Regions from separate parts of the Brevibacillus halotolerans genome, predicted to be linked through region 2. Evidence: a T-box and tRNA genes for the amino acid it is inferred to sense, from the RefSeq annotation. Region 2 holds a T-box; the other holds one or more tRNA genes.
What was found. The T-box of region 2 lies ahead of serS (serine--tRNA ligase). A T-box ahead of a tRNA ligase gene usually reads a tRNA of that ligase, here a tRNA-Ser.
Positions count from the first base shown of each region.

Region 1: it has a tRNA-Ser gene. The T-box ahead of serS (serine--tRNA ligase) is inferred to sense a tRNA for this amino acid. The anticodon was not compared.

Region 1 is NZ_JAPTNK010000013.1:6,509-14,746, forward strand. Features, by position in the region: gene O0550_RS16080 (PucR family transcriptional regulator) at 1-1,617, opposite strand, end outside; gene O0550_RS16085 (aspartate aminotransferase family protein) at 1,803-3,167, shown strand; gene O0550_RS16090 (3-oxoacid CoA-transferase subunit A) at 3,183-3,881, shown strand; gene O0550_RS16095 (3-oxoacid CoA-transferase subunit B) at 3,863-4,549, shown strand; gene O0550_RS16100 (peptidase) at 4,563-5,870, shown strand; tRNA gene O0550_RS16105 (tRNA-Ser) at 5,941-6,029, shown strand; gene O0550_RS16110 (hypothetical protein) at 6,243-6,692, opposite strand; tRNA gene O0550_RS16115 (tRNA-Ser) at 6,934-7,022, shown strand; gene O0550_RS16120 (TetR/AcrR family transcriptional regulator) at 7,317-7,892, shown strand; gene O0550_RS16125 (HlyD family secretion protein) at 7,916-8,238, shown strand, end outside.
Region 2 is NZ_JAPTNK010000017.1:4,856-13,093, forward strand. Features, by position in the region: gene pdxS (pyridoxal 5'-phosphate synthase lyase subunit PdxS) at 1-727, shown strand, start outside; gene pdxT (pyridoxal 5'-phosphate synthase glutaminase subunit PdxT) at 729-1,331, shown strand; T-box leader at 1,441-1,681, shown strand; gene serS (serine--tRNA ligase) at 1,731-3,014, shown strand; gene aceB (malate synthase A) at 3,465-5,078, shown strand; gene aceA (isocitrate lyase) at 5,102-6,385, shown strand; gene O0550_RS18585 (STAS domain-containing protein) at 6,703-7,059, shown strand; gene rsbW (anti-sigma B factor RsbW) at 7,056-7,556, shown strand; gene O0550_RS18595 (sigma-70 family RNA polymerase sigma factor) at 7,507-8,238, shown strand, end outside.

The sequences.
Region 1 (8,238 bases), on a different contig from region 2:
CATGTCTGGGTAGAAAATTTGTTGTAAATGATAAGCCATGATGGCTAGCTGTAACTGCCAACGGTGAGATGCGTCTTGAAGTGATCCAGCGGTTTTTTGCTCGATCTGCTGTAAACGGTATTTAAGCGTGTGCCGGTGAATAAATAGACGTTGTGATGTTTTTTGCCCATTCAGACACTCTTCAAAATATACTTGGATAGTCTCTAACAATTGTTGTCCATGCTTCTGATCATAGTGAAGCAATGTGGCTAAGAGTGGCTTCCAGAGCTCCTGTAAGGCCTCAGGCTGCGCGTGATAGGGAAACAGGAACTGATAGCCGGCTAGTCGGTCAAAATGAGATACAGACTGTATTTGGAGTGCTGGGAGGAGAGCTGATTGGCATTTCATGGCATAGATCGCTTCTTGAACGGCTATTGACAAGGTATCGAAGGAAGCACGGGGGTTGCTAATCCCGATTGCCAACGGATGCTGAGGATACAAATCAAGCCACTTTTTTGCCATTTTTTGAATAAAAACTTCACTAGCCTTATCCTCAGGCATTAGTAATAAGATTTCGGTTGCCCGTTCCTTACTGAGATAAGTAGGCTGATAAACCTCTGCTACCCGCTTTAATAAGGTGGGTAGCTTTTGTAGCATGGCAAAATTATATTCCTTTGCAGAAGGAGTAGCGGGTATGGCTAGCGCAACAACAAGGTGACGGGCATGATGATGTAGAGGGTAGCCTAACATACGGCTACGTGCCTCCGATTCTGCATTACGTTCAAAGGTTCCGCTTAGTAACTCATCTAAAAAATCGCCTTTTAGACGCCATTCTGCTTGGGCTATCTCCCTGTCCTTACTGCAAGCTAAGGCAGCCAATGTTGAGGCATGCTGCAAAGCGATCATATCCCATTCCTGCCGGCATGTTTGCTGTTTGCGTAAGGTGATAGCGCCAAAGGTAAAACGAGCGGCTTCGATTGGATGGGTTAATTCGATAGAGGAGATGGATTCACAGCTTTGATCAGAGCGGACTTGACGGGAATCTTCCGGTGAGAGCATGTCAACAGTAGCAGGCCGACATGCCTGTGGGGACGTACGAACTAATTCATAGCCAAGTACGTCTGTTATAATTACTTCTCCTTGGGTAACGGCGGATAATTCGTCTGCAATGGCAGAAAGACCCTCACCTAGCAAAGCTACATTTAACAATCGCTGATGAATTTGTTCTGAATAGCGAATCAACTCAAATTGACGATTCACAATCGGCTGAAGAATGGCTTTTGTGATGGTAGAGAAATTAAGCTCTGTGGGAATCTCAATTAAAGGGAGTCCAAACTGATTCGCTTGTTGAACAAAAAGCGCTGGAATTTCACGTAAATAAAATCCGGTATGAATCGCAACTCCACTCAATCCTCGAGCTGCCAGTGAAGGTATGAACTGATCGTATTTATCCGTGTTCATCTCCAAACCAAAACCAGTGGTAATAAGAAATTCCCCTGCTTGTAAACGCTCCAAATCCTCTACAATTTCTACGATTGTGACCCATTGAATAGAATGATGTAATCCAGATTCCCCTGCTACCAATCTGGTTTGCACCATATCAGGTAACTGCATGGCTTCACGGATCGTTATAGACATGGGCTTCCCCACCTCTCTATTACTTTGAAAAACTCTACTCTTTACATAAACTAGCATTATACAAAATGTACAAAAAATTCTGTTTTTTATCCAGCGTTTTTTGGCCAAGAAGTAGAATGTCAGGAGGTTCTAGATTCGATACGATGAGTAATAAAGTGGCAGTGAAAACGGAAGGAGCGAAGGGCATGGATAGCAAAACCGAACGAAAAAGCTATGTAATTAAACCAGAATGGGGCAAACAATATCCACGAATTTCTCACGGAAAAGGAATTTACTTATATGAAGAGAGCGGAAAGCGTTATATGGATGCTTGTTCAGGGGCTGTAACTGTGAGTATCGGGCATGCGATGGATGAAGTGGTCGATGCTATGAGACAGCAAGCTGAAAAGGTATCCTTTGCTTATCGCTCACACTTCAGTAGTGAAGCAGTAGAGGAGTTAGCGGATATTCTGGCTGCTTGGGCACCTGGTAATGTGAATTGGAGCTTTTTTGTCAGCAGTGGATCAGAGGCAACGGAGACAGCTCAAAAAATTGCAATTCAGTACTGGCAAGAACAAGGACGCATGACCAAAAATCGGATTTTATCACGCTGGATGAGCTATCACGGAATTACGATGGGGGCTTTATCCATGTCAGGACATGTGCTAAGACGCAAGCGTTTCGTACCGTTATTGGCAGATTACCCCTGTATATCGGCACCCTATCCCTATCGAAATCAGCAGGGACTTGATAGTGATGCATATGCACGTCAGGCTGCGGATGAGTTAGAAGCGGCCATTATCAGAACAGGAGCGGAAAATGTTGCGGCCTTTATCGCAGAGCCAATTATTGGCGCTTCTGGAGGCGCTGTAGTACCCCCAGACGGCTATTTTGCTCGTATCCGTGAAATTTGTACGAAGCATCACATTTTATTTATAGCCGACGAAGTTATGACAGGTGTGGGGCGTACTGGTAAAAACTTTGGAATTGATCATTGGCAGGTAACGCCTGATGTAATGACGTTGGGGAAAGGAATGAGTTCAGGATATACACCGATGGCAGCCACTATGGTGAGTGATTCCATCATGCAGACGATTGCAGAAGGCTCTGGCTCTATCATGGCAGGTCATACCTACAGCGCTAACCCTCAATCAGCAGCGATCTGTGTGTCTGTGATACGTTACATGCAACAACATCAGCTAGTGCAAAAAGCTGAACAAAATGGAAAGTATTTATTACAACACTTAAAACAAATAGAACAGGAATTTGACATTGTGGGAGAGGCACGTGGGAAAGGATTACTGTGTGGACTAGAATTTGTAAAGAACAAGCTGACGAAAGAGCCATTCGCACTCTCACATCAAGTAACCAATCGAATTATCCAGAGAGCGTTTGCTAAAGGATTGATGATTTACCCAGCTATTGGAGGTTTAGATGGAATAGCAGGCGATGCGGTCATTATTTCGCCTCCGCTTATCATTGAACAGGATGAAATTGATGAATTGATCCATTTACTGCGTCAGACTTTACAGGAAGCCCAAGCAGAGTTCACGAAAGAGGGAATTTGGTAGAAAGGAGGAGCGCATATGATATCACAATCAACCTGGAATAAAGAGATTTCATTAGAAGAAGCATTGGAGCATTTTCATGATGGGATGACATTGATGGTTGGTGGCTTTGGTGGAGTCGGTAACCCTCCTACCCTAATACAGGGACTATTGGAAAAACAAATCAAAGGACTAACACTGATTAGTAACGATACAGCTTTTCCTGATATTGGAATCGGACGATTAATTACACAGCGCCGAGTAAAGAAGGTCATTGCTTCTCACATTGGCTCTAATCCGAATGCTGGTGCCCAAATGACGGCAGGGGAGCTGGAGGTGGAATTTTGTCCACAAGGCATTTTGGCAGAAAGAGTTCGAGCAGGTGGAGTAGGTCTAGGAGGAATTTTATCTGACATCGGAATCGGTACAATTGCGGAAGAAGGGAAGCAGCAGGTGATAGTGGATGGAAAAACATTTTTAATTGAGACACCGTTAACTGCCCAAGTGGCTATCGTATCTGCTAAAAAGGCAGATCGATTTGGCAATCTTGTTTTTGATACAAGTGCGCGTAATTTTAACCCCTTGGTGGCCATGGCTGGAGATATCACGATCGTGGAAGCAGAAGAAATTGTTGAGATTGGAGAGCTTGATCCTGAAGAAATCGTGACACCAGGCGTGTTTGTAACCTATATCGTGCAAAGTGAAGGGGTGAATTGGCGATGGGCATGGGAGAAGTAACAAAAGAAGGTACGACGGAGAGCTATCGGGAGCGAATTGCTAGGCGTGCTGCTTTGGAGGTAAAAAGCGGTATGCTGATTAATCTAGGGATCGGGATCCCTACGCTTGTAGCAGATTTTATACCAGAAGAAAAATATGTTTTGTTTCATGCTGAAAATGGCATTGTAGGTACAGGTCCCACTCCCCAGAAAGGAGAAGAAAATCCGAATTTGTGCAACGCGGGAGGCTTTCCTGTTACTTTGATGCCCGGCGCTTCCTTTTTTGATAGTGCCACTGCTTTTGCGGTCATTCGCAGAGGGTTGCTAGATATGACGATTCTTGGGGTGTTAGAGGTAAGTCAGCGTGGTGATATTGCCAATTGGATTGTTCCCGGAAAACGGGTTCCTGGGATGGGCGGTGCGATGGAATTAGCACAAAAGGCAAAGAAGGTTCTAGTCCTTACTACACATTTGGACAAAAATGGTCGCTCCAAGATTGTCCGTGAGTGCAAGCTACCTCTGACCGCAAAAGGAAGTGCCGATATGATAATCACTGATATGGCAGTGATGGAGGTAAAAACGGATGGATTGCATTTATTGGAGGTTATGCATCCATACACCGTAGCAGATGTGATTGGTGCGACAGAAGCAGAGCTGTTATTTAGCGGAGAAGTAACCACTTTTATCTAAGGGGGAGACTACCATGAGCGTAAGCCAGACACTAACATGGCAGGAACGAATTCGTGAGCAGCTACAGAAGGATCGAGCAGGTGCCATAGGCTTGTTGCAGGAATGGGTGCGTGAGGCTAGCGTACAAGGGCAGGAAGCGGGGATTCAGCAGAAAATAGCCAATCACTTGGTAGAGATGGGACTTGAAGTCGATGTGTGGGAGATGACAGGTGACGAGCTTGAAAAGCTGGAGAAACATGCCTATTTTGTTTCGCCGCGTACTGAATTTTCAGGTAGTCCGAACGTAGTAGGGGTATGGAAGGGTACGGGAGGAGGACGTTCTCTTATTCTCAATGGCCATGTTGATGTTGTGCCAGAAGGAGAGCGAAAACAATGGACACAGGAGCCGTTTAGTGGAGAAATTGTGGATGGAAAATTGTATGGCCGCGGGGTAACGGACATGAAAGGTGGCAATCTCGCGTCTCTCTTAGCTATTCAAACCCTCCAACAGCTTGGTGTACGTTTGAAGGGCGATGTTATCTTTCAAAGTGTTGTAGAAGAAGAAAGCGGTGGGGCTGGGACCTTATCCACCATTTTACGTGGGTATAGAGCGGACGCTGCTTTAATACCTGAGCCAACAAATCTGAAAATTTTTCCCAAGCAACAAGGCTCCATGTGGTTCCGCTTGTTCATACGAGGCAGATCGGCACATGGAGGTACACGCTATGAAGGAGTTAGTGCCATCGAAAAAAGCATGACCGTAATCAGACAAATTCAGCGCTTAGAGCAAGAGAGAAATCAACGAATGTCAGACCCTTTATACGCGAAATTGCCTATACCGATCCCTATTAATCTAGGTGTAATACAAGGGGGAAAATGGCCATCATCTGTTTCGGATTTGGTTACAATAGAAGGACGAATGGGTGTAGCACCTGGAGAAGAAATGGAGATGGCCAAAATTGAAATGCAGGCTGCGTTACAAAAGCTTACGGAGGAAGATGAATGGTTTGTAGATCATCCTGTGGAGCTGGAATGGTACGGTGCCAGATGGGTGCCAGGAGAGGTAGAAATGGATCATCCATTGCTTGCACGATTGCAGGAGCTATATCCGTCTGTTTTTGGAGAGGCAGCGATCATAGAAGCATCGCCATGGGGGACTGATGGAGGTCTATTAACGAAGCTGGCCGATACTCCTTCTATCATTATAGGACCAGGGGTAACCCAAGTTGCACATTATCCCGATGAGTATATCGTCCTCGATGATATTTTTGCGTGTGCTGAGTTATTTGCACTGACTCTCATCGAGTGGTGTGAGCTAGCTGTTGAAAAGAAAAACTATTAAACCCATAAATTTTTTAAAAAAGGTGTTGCTATTTGATTTTTTATATGCTATATTTTTTATGTAGCAACGCGGAGGGATACCGAAGTGGTCATAACGGGGCGGTCTTGAAAACCGTTAGGCGGCAACGTCACGGGGGTTCGAATCCCTCTCCCTCCGCCATACATAAAGAATAGCAAACCGATGAGCTGAAAGGTTCCTCGGTTTTTTTGTATGCTTATATAGTGGACGTGTCTAATAGCAAGAGTACATTGTAAATCACTACACAAAATGGATATAAACATACCTATATGAAAAATCCCGGCTCGTAGCCTTAGCAGGCGTGAACCGGGATTCTTACTTAGCAAGTAAAGTTAATAGACGAATATATTGGTGTTACGGTGTTGATTTACCATCAGCAGCCTTCTGGATGTGTTGCTGAGCTAATTCACCTAGATCTTTAATATTAATGGAGAAATTAAAATTCTTATAGTAGACAGTGGCTTTCGGATCGCCCTTTTTCCCCTCAATACGGATATTCGTCGTCTTGATTTCATAGCTTCCATCTTCACGGAAATTGTAAGTGGCGTCCTTAATTTCAGAATCAATTAAAGGTCTTACAGTAGATGTGAATACTTCATCGACACCATTTACCACCTGACGTCCTATGTTCACCACTTCAGTTGGTGTATAATTGAAACCAAAGACCAGAATAGCCCCGACCACCAGACTAAATAAAACAATTTTGTACAAGGCTTTTAGAAAAAAATTAAGCACAAACACTGCCAATAAGACTAGGATAAGAATTACCCAATAATCTTTAGCAAATGTAATGAGTTGGTCCATTGCTACAAAGTCACTCCTTCATGAAAGGGTAAGAACCGTAAGGATTATGTAGGAACTTACCAAATTACGTATTTAGTCTATCATACACAATCTGGTGAACGGATACAAACGTTGCAATCATTTTAGAAAAAAATAATAAAAAAATACTTGTCTTTTTACATATGCTCTAGTATAATAATCCTTGCTGATGTATTTCGCAGGACGAAATTATTTCATACATAATGATTATCAGCTATTATATGGAGGGATACCGAAGTGGTCATAACGGGGCGGTCTTGAAAACCGTTAGGCGGCAACGTCACGGGGGTTCGAATCCCTCTCCCTCCGCCATATTGCTTACATGGGAAGCCGATGACTTGTTCATCGGCTTTTTTACTTTCATAAAAACAATTGGCTACGACTAGAAACAAGTTGCTAGGGGATGGATAATCGGTCTTAGGCTGCAATCGTTTGAAGCAGTAAGATTACGGGTATCAATAATGTAAATAGAGTACATAACGAAGATCACACCAATGAAATATGAATGAGTAATCACTTTTTTCCAAAAATACCTTGACGGTCATCAAAAAGCAGAGTACACTAATCTCTGTACTGACTGGTCAGTTTATATGGGGGTACATATTAATGAGTAAAAAGAAGGATTTAATTTATGAAAGTGCCCTGCAAGCTTTTGCCCAATATGGGTATACGGATACAACGATGGATACGATTGCAGAATTTGCCCAGGTAGCTAAGGGTACGTTGTATTATCACTTTAAGACAAAGGAGGAGTTATTCTATTATGTAAATCAAAAGGGAGTGGAAATGCTGATGGAGTCCGTCAAAGGGGCGACGGAAGATAGCAGCTTAACGCCACAGGAACGTCTTTTACACGTACTAGATGAGCATTTGCGCTTCTTTTCGGATAACAGTGAGTTTTGTTTATTGCTGTTAAGTTTCTCCTCAGGAGATATAACACGGGATAATATGGTTCGAACATTATTAGGCAATTATTTTTCTTTAATGGAGAAATACCTGGCAAACATGCAGGAACAAGGCTTTATCAAAAGCGATATGGAAACGCAGACAGTGGTATCCGCTTTGTTTGGGAGTATTGGATTTGTGGTTCTTCGCAAGATGTTCCGCAATGAGCCAGTTTATACGCTAGAGACCAGAGATACATTACTCATTTTATTTAAAGGAGCTCTGGGACTCGCTTAAATTGCGAATTGGAGTGGAAGGTTATGAGAGAGAATAAAAAGATGATGGTTGGTTTGGTTGGGTTCTTAGCAGCTATCGTACTTTTAGGTGGATACTTACTTTTTTCTGAAAAAAATAGTTATGCCGGAGGTTCCGCGAAACAAGTAACTGCTGTTGTAGAAGGGACCGAAGTAGATTTAGCCTTCAAGGTTCCAGGAACCATTGACAAGATTGATGTTAAAGAGGGCGACAAAGTAGTTGAAGGTCAACTCTTAGCTGTGCTGGGAAGCGCTGAGATTGCAGCAAAACGCGATCAGGCAGCAGCAGCGTACCAATTAGCTCAAGCGAAATTGGAGCAGGCTAAAAA
Region 2 (8,238 bases):
TGCGGCCGGTGGCGTAGCGCGCATGGCTGATCTAGGAATTGTAGAGGAAGTATTAAAAGCGGTTACGATTCCTGTAATGGCAAAAGCACGTATTGGTCATTTTGTAGAAGCACGTGTCCTTGAATCTATGGGAGTAGATTATCTTGATGAAAGCGAAGTACTTACTCCTGCTGATGACTTGTACCATATTAATAAAAAAGATTTCACAGTGCCATTTGTTTGTGGAGCGCGTGATTTGGGTGAAGCTCTTCGTCGTATCGGAGAAGGTGCATCGATGATTCGTACAAAAGGGGAGCCAGGAACAGGAAACATTGTTGAGGCTGTTCGCCATATGCGTACGATGCAATCACAAATCCGTAAAGTGCAAAGCATGTCTTATGATGAATTAATGGCTGAAGCGAAAAATCTTGGAGCTCCGTATGAATTGTTAGAGCAAATTCACAAAACAGGAAAGCTTCCTGTTGTAAACTTCGCGGCTGGTGGTGTTGCTACACCTTCTGATGCTGCTTTGATGATGCAACTAGGCGCAGATGGTGTATTTGTAGGTTCCGGTATCTTTAAGTCCGAGAATCCTGAAAAATTCGCACGTGCTATTGTAGAAGCGACTACACACTATACAGATTACGAATTGATTGCACGCGTTTCGAAAGACCTTGGTTCTGCGATGACTGGAATCGAAATTTCCAAGTTGCCGCAGGCTGAGCGCATGCAGGAGCGCGGCTGGTAATATGAGTAAGACAAGAATCGGTGTTCTCGCCCTACAAGGTGCGGTTGCAGAGCATATGCGCATGCTTGAGTTGGCAGGTGCAGAAGCAATCGCAATTAAAAAGGTGGACGAGCTATCTGAGATAGATGGCTTGATCATTCCCGGTGGCGAGAGTACAACAATTAGTAAGCTCATGCATAAATACGGCTTTATGGATGCGATTCGTCAGTTTGCGAATGAGAAGAAGCCTGTCTTTGGAACATGCGCAGGCGCTATCTTAATTGCAAATGAAATTGAACATGCACCAGAAGCCCATCTAGGTTTAATGGATATGAAGGTAGCGAGAAATGCTTTTGGGCGGCAAAAGGAAAGCTTTGAAATCAAGATGCCAATCGCTGGCGTAGCTTCCGACTTTCCAGCGGTCTTTATCCGTGCGCCTCTTATCCTGAAAATCGGCAATAAGGGTGAAGTGCTGGCGAAGCATGAAGACAATATCGTAGCGGCTCGCCAAGGGCAATTTTTGGCGGCATCCTTTCATCCAGAACTAACAGATGATTATCGATTGCATAAATATTTTTTAGACATGGTGAATGAATATCAAACAACAGGGAAAGCATCCGTATAGGGTGCTTTCTTCTTTTCAAAATAAAACAGAGCGTGTAAAATGGACATAGAGCATTGTTTGCAATTGCTTACATCATGTAGTACATTTAATAACAAGAAAAACACCCATAAAAAACATGTTGATAAGAAATAGTACTCTGTTTTAATTGGTTAAGAGAGTCGATGGTTGGTGCGAATCGACCCAATGGGCAGAAGAATCCATCTTTGAGTGGTAAAGGACATAACTTTGCCCGGTCTCGCGTACCGTTATTTACGTGGAATGAAGAGGATAAGACCAGCTTGCTTACCTACGGCAGAGCGATATGGCTTATCAATGAGGGTGGCAACGCGGAGTTAACATTCGTCCCTGGTAAGTGGGATGGGTGTTTTTTATTTTGTCTAAAATTTGGAGGGGTTTTACATGTTAGACGTAAAAATACTGCGTCAGGATCTTGAAGAAGTAAGACGTCGATTGGCGCACCGTAATGAGGATATCTCCGCACTGGATCAGTTTGCTGAAGTGGATGAAAAACGTAGACAGCTTATTCAAGAAGGGGATACCCTAAAAAATAAACGTAATACAGTATCAGAACAGGTAGCTGTATTAAAGCGTAATAAAGAGAATGCAGATCATTTGATTTCTGAGATGAAGCAAGTGAATGAACGCATTAAGGCATTGGATGAAGAGCTGCGCGAGTTAGATGAACAGCTCACTATCATTCTATTAAGCCTTCCTAATTTGCCGCATGAAAGCACGCCAATAGGTACAACTGAAGATGACAATGTAGTGCATCGTGTGTGGGGAGAAGCTTCGACCTTCAGCTTTGAACCAAAGCCGCATTGGGAGGTAGCCGATGCGTTGGGTATTCTTGATTTTGAAACAGCCTCTAAAGTAACGGGAAGCCGTTTTGTTTTCTATAAAGGCATGGGAGCTCGCTTAGAACGTGCCCTAATCAACTTCATGATGGATCTTCATGCAGACAAGCATGGATACGAAGAAGTATTGCCGCCATATATGGTTAATCGCGCTAGCATGACAGGGACAGGGCAATTACCTAAGTTTGAAGAGGATGCATTTAAGATTGATGGGGTAGATTATTTTTTGATCCCAACCTCTGAGGTACCTGTTACAAATATGCATCGTGATGAGATTCTTGATGTGGCTCAACTTCCGATTAAGTATAATGCATTTAGTGCATGCTTCCGTTCTGAGGCTGGGTCAGCTGGACGTGATACACGTGGATTGATTCGCCAGCATCAGTTTAATAAGGTTGAACTTGTGAAGTTCGTGAAACCTGAGGATTCATATGAAGAGCTAGAAAAGCTGGTAAACAATGCGGAAACCGTGTTGCAAATGCTTGGCCTGCCATATCGTGTCATGAGCATGTGTACAGGTGATCTTGGATTTACAGCTGCGAAAAAATACGATTTGGAAGTATGGCTTCCAAGCTATAGCACGTACCGTGAGATTTCTTCTTGCTCTAATTTTGAAGATTTCCAAGCTCGCCGTGCCAATATTCGCTTCCGTCGCGATGCAAAAAGCAAGCCTGAATTCGTGCATACAATGAATGGATCTGGCTTGGCATTAGGTCGTACAGTAGCAGCTATACTGGAAAACTACCAACAGGAAGATGGTTCTGTTGTAATTCCAGAAGCATTGCGTCCTTACATGGGTGGAATCGATCGGATTATAGCTAAGAAATAACTGTATAAGTACAGTTTGAGTGGTAGCAATAAACTTCATAGGTAAAAGCATAACTGGTAGTCGTCTATTTAAAAGGCGGCTACCAGTTTTTTTGTGATTTTGAGTGTGAAAAAAGCTATGGATTAAGGGTTTTTTATGATAAAAAACAATTTATTGGAAAATTCATGTAAAAAAGATTGCCAATTCGGAATTAACTGTTATATATTAATTTATATAAACTTTGATTGTTATAATACAGATTTACACAGGATAAGGAGGATGCAAGATGGACTGCTACAAATGTAATGGAAATGGCGAAAACGATTGCCCACATTGCAAGGGGAAAGGTCATTCACACGAGGGAGGTTACTGTGTCTCATGCCAGGGACATGGTTTCATCAGTTGTTGCACATGTAGTGGATCAGGATTAGTTGAATAATTGAGGCAGTTATACGGAGGGGAGTGTTGAAAATGGAAAGAATTTTAACTGAAATTCAACCGTATCCAACTGACGTTCAAATTACCGGAGAGATGAATGAACGTTATCTAGAAATATTGACACCAGATGCAGTAGCTTTTCTAGCTGAGCTATCAAGATTATTTGAAGCGAGACGACAGGAACTTTTGGTAAAAAGAGAAAAACGACAACAGGAATTTGACCAAGGGAAAATGCCTCACTTTTTAGAGGAAACCAAAGACATTCGGGAAGCGGATTGGACGATTGCTCCTATTCCCGCTGATTTACAGGATCGTCGGGTTGAAATTACTGGTCCTACCTCAGATCGGAAAATGGTCATCAATGCTTGCAATTCAGGTGCTAAAGCTTTTATGGCTGATTTTGAGGATGCCAATTCCCCTTCTTGGCGAAATACGATAGAAGGTCAAATCAACATGAGGGATGCCATTAACCGCACGATTTCTTTTACTAGTAACGAAGGAAAAGTATATCAATTAAAGGAGCAAATCACTACGTTGTTAGTGAGACCGCGCGGCTGGCATTTACAGGAGAAGCATATTTATGTAGATGGTCAACCTATGTCAGCTGGTCTTGTGGATTTTGGGCTCTATTTTTATCACAATGCTAAAAAGCTTTTGGAAATAGGGTCCGGCCCGTATTTTTATCTTCCGAAAATAGAAAGCCACGAAGAAGCAAGGCTATGGAACGATGTTTTTATATTTGCTCAGCAAAGACTAGGGATTGAACAAGGAACGATTAAAGCGACAGTGCTTATAGAAACAATTCTTGCAAGCTTTGAAATGGATGAAATTTTGTATGAACTGCGGGATCACAGTGCTGGACTTAACTGTGGACGATGGGATTATATTTTTAGTTTTATCAAAAAATTCTGCAAAAACAGCAATATTATCTTCCCTGACCGCGCTCAAGTAACCATGTCTGTTCCTTTTATGAAAGCTTATTGCGATCTAACTATTCAGACGTGTCATAAACGTAATGCTCATGCGATGGGAGGAATGGCAGCACAAATTCCTGTTCGCAATGATGTGTTAGCGAATGAAGCAGCTTTTGAGAAGGTAAGGCTCGACAAAGAAAGGGAGGCACTGGCCGGTCACGATGGCACATGGGTTGCGCATCCTGGTCTGGTCCCAGTTGCTATGAGTGTATTTGATCAAATCATGCCTTCAGCTAACCAATTGCATCAAAAGAGAACCGATGTACAGGTATGTGCGGCAGACCTACTTGCTGTTCCAGAGGGGACGATTACAGAGCAGGGGTTACGGACAAATATTAGCGTCGCGATTCAATATATAGAGGCATGGCTGAGGGGAATGGGGGCAGTACCAATTAATAACCTCATGGAGGATGCGGCTACGGCGGAAATATCTCGTGCTCAAGTCTGGCAGTGGATTCGGCATCCAAATGGAAAATTAATAAATGGCCCTAAAATTACATGGGAATTGGTAGAGGGATTGATCCATGAGGAAATCGCTGTCTTAAAGCAGAAAATTGGTCCCGAACGTTTTGAGGCGGGAGAGTTTTCCCGAGCGATTACTTTGTTTAAAGAGGTTGTTCAGGCAGAAGAATTTATGCCTTTCATTACGATACCAGCGTATGAGTACATCTAAAAAAGGAAGAGGAGTGGAGAAAAATGACTAAAATGAAGCAGATAAAGGATTTGGAGCAGTCTTGGGAGTCTAAACGTTGGGAAGGGATTACAAGACCATATTCGGCTGAGGAAGTAGTTCGCTTACGCGGTTCCATTCAAGTCGAGCATACCTTGGCAAAGCTAGGGGCAGATCGACTTTGGAATCTGCTGCATACAGAGGATTATGTTCATGCTTTGGGAGCTTTAACGGGGAATCAAGCAATCCAGCAAGTGAAGGCGGGGTTAAAAGCTATTTATTTAAGCGGGTGGCAAGTCGCTGCTGATGCCAACCTTTCTGGCCACATGTACCCCGATCAAAGCTTATATCCAGCTAACAGTGTCCCACAAGTGGTAAAAAGAATTAATCAAGCGTTCCAGCGGGCCGATCAAATTTCTTATTCAGAAGGAAAGGAAGATGTCAATTGGTTCGCACCAATCATAGCGGATGCGGAAGCAGGGTTTGGTGGACCACTTAATGTATTTGAATTAATGAAAGCCATGATTGAAGCCGGCGCAGCAGGTGTTCATTTTGAGGATCAATTAGCCTCTGAGAAAAAATGTGGTCATATGGGGGGAAAGGTCTTAATTCCTACTCAGGCAGCCGTTAGAAATTTAATAGCTGCACGATTTGCTGCGGATGTGATGGGTGTGCCAACCATCGTGATAGCTCGTACCGATGCCAATGGGGCCTACCTGTTAACCAGCGATGTTGATCCGCGCGATCAGGAATTTTTGACAGGAGATCGTACAGCAGAAGGATTCTATCAAATACGTGGAGGACTAGATGCAGCGATTGCCAGAGGACTGGCATATGCGCCTTATGCAGATCTTATTTGGTGCGAGACATCTGAACCTAATTTAGAAGAAGCTAGACGTTTTGCCGAAGCGATTCGTGAGAAATATCCCAATAAGTTATTAGCCTATAATTGTTCTCCATCCTTCAATTGGGAAAAGAAACTAGATGAGGAGACCATCGCTTCCTTCCAGCAGGAAATCGGAAAGATGGGGTATAAGTTCCAATTTGTTACTCTAGCTGGGTTCCATGCGCTTAACCACAGCATGTTTGAGCTAGCTAACGGCTATCGGGATCGAGGTATGGCAGCATACTCAGAGTTACAGCAAGCAGAGTTTGCTAGTGAGCAGAAGGGATATACCGCAACAAGACATCAACGTGAGGTGGGCACAGGCTATTTCGATGAAGTCGCTCAAGTCATCTCAGGCGGTACTTCTTCCACGACAGCCCTGCATGGCTCAACAGAAGAAGAGCAATTTTCAGGCAGTAGATAGGAGCGGGAGTTTAGCGATAAGCTAGCATAAAGATGATAAAACCAGACGATATGAATACAAAAAAGAGCAGGTTCCTTTTTAAAAGTTACCCTGCTCTTTTTCATGCAGTAGCAAAACGATGCGGTTATGTTTTATGAAAAGTATATCAGTAATGTCGATTGCCTTTTTATGCGCATGGGGGAATCTCATTAGGTGGGATTCTCCCAATCTTTCCTATCGTCAAAGAGATGGATGAAATGCTTTTCGATTGATTCAATAGCAGATAAATGTGGTTACATGATAACAGATTAGTTATTAATGCAGAGGTGATAAAAAGAATGAACCCAACGAATATTTTTGAAGTGACGCAGCAGGAAACCGAGTCAGGGACAATTGTATTCCTACAGGGCCAGCTTGATTTATCGATGGCTCCTTATTTTCGAACGGTTTTAGAGCCCCTCGTTATACAAAAGGACAAAACATTAACCTTAAATCTACGAGATTTACGATATATCGATAGCACAGGGATAGGAATTATTATTTCCTTTCTCAAAATGCGAAATGAAATGGGAACAACTTTGAATGTAGAGGAAGTTTCTCCTAAGACCCAGCGTCTATTCGATATGATTGGAATAACGAAGTTTTTAATGCCACAAAAGGAATCACGTATGGAGAAGACAGGAGGAACGGCATGATTGCTCAAAATAAATTAGTCCGTATGACCATACCTGCTCATGCTGACTTTATCGATGTAGTTCGGCTTTCTTTATATGGATTAGCAACCAGAATGGGCTTTTCTTTTGAAGAAATTGAGGATATGAAAGTAGCTGTATCAGAGGCTTGTAATAATGTTATTGTTCATGCCTATGCAGGAATGGAAGAAGGATTTATTGACGTGGCATTTGAGACCGCTCCTGATAGCCTGCGCATTGTTATTAAAGACTATGGAGAGAGCTTTGATTATCAAACGGTGTCTGAAAAGGCGGACTCTTTACACGATAAAGAAATAGCGGATATTAAGGCTGGCGGATTAGGAATTTACATGATGCAGGCACTGATGGATGAGGTAGAGGTATCAAACGATCATGGTACAGAGGTGGTACTTACTAAATGGCTTGGCGGAAGTCTAGGAGGGAATACGCATGCAGCAGAATCCAATGTTAGCGTCATCTCCCGGGATAGTAGAGAGTGATCTGGAAAAGATACGAAGGTATCAGGATACAGGCTGCCAAGAGCTGGCTACAGATTTATTAATGAATTATGATTCTATGATTAAAATGGCGGCTAAAAAGATCTCTCGTAACTGTCGGGATTTTTATGAGGATTTATATCAGATTGGGCAGATATCATTACTCCGCTCATTAGAGCAATTTGATGCTAGTTTAGGATTTGCTTTTGAGCCTTATGCGATGAAAAGTTTAATTGGGCATATGAAAAATTATTTAAGAGATAAATCTTGGTATGTTCAGGTGCCACGTCGGATTAAGGAAAAAGGCGCACGTATTCAACAGGTTATTGATGAGTTAACCATTACATTGGAGCGATCTCCAGACGTTGGGGAGATTGCTGATAAAATGGAAATGTCTGTAGAGGAAGCAATTGAGGTATTAGCTGGTCGTGAGTATTACCAACTAACTTCTCTTGATGCTCCTCTAAGTACAGACGAGGGCGGGTCGACAATTGGAGATTTAGTCAGTTCCCCAGTGGACGATTTTGGAGCGCTCGAAAATCAGTTAGATTTAAGAGAGGCATTCGAGCAATTAAAAGAAGAGGAACAAAAAGTCATATATGCTGCATACATAGATGGTCTATCACAGCGAACGATTGCTAATGAATTGGGGATTTCACAGATGAGTGTATGCCGTATCCAAAAA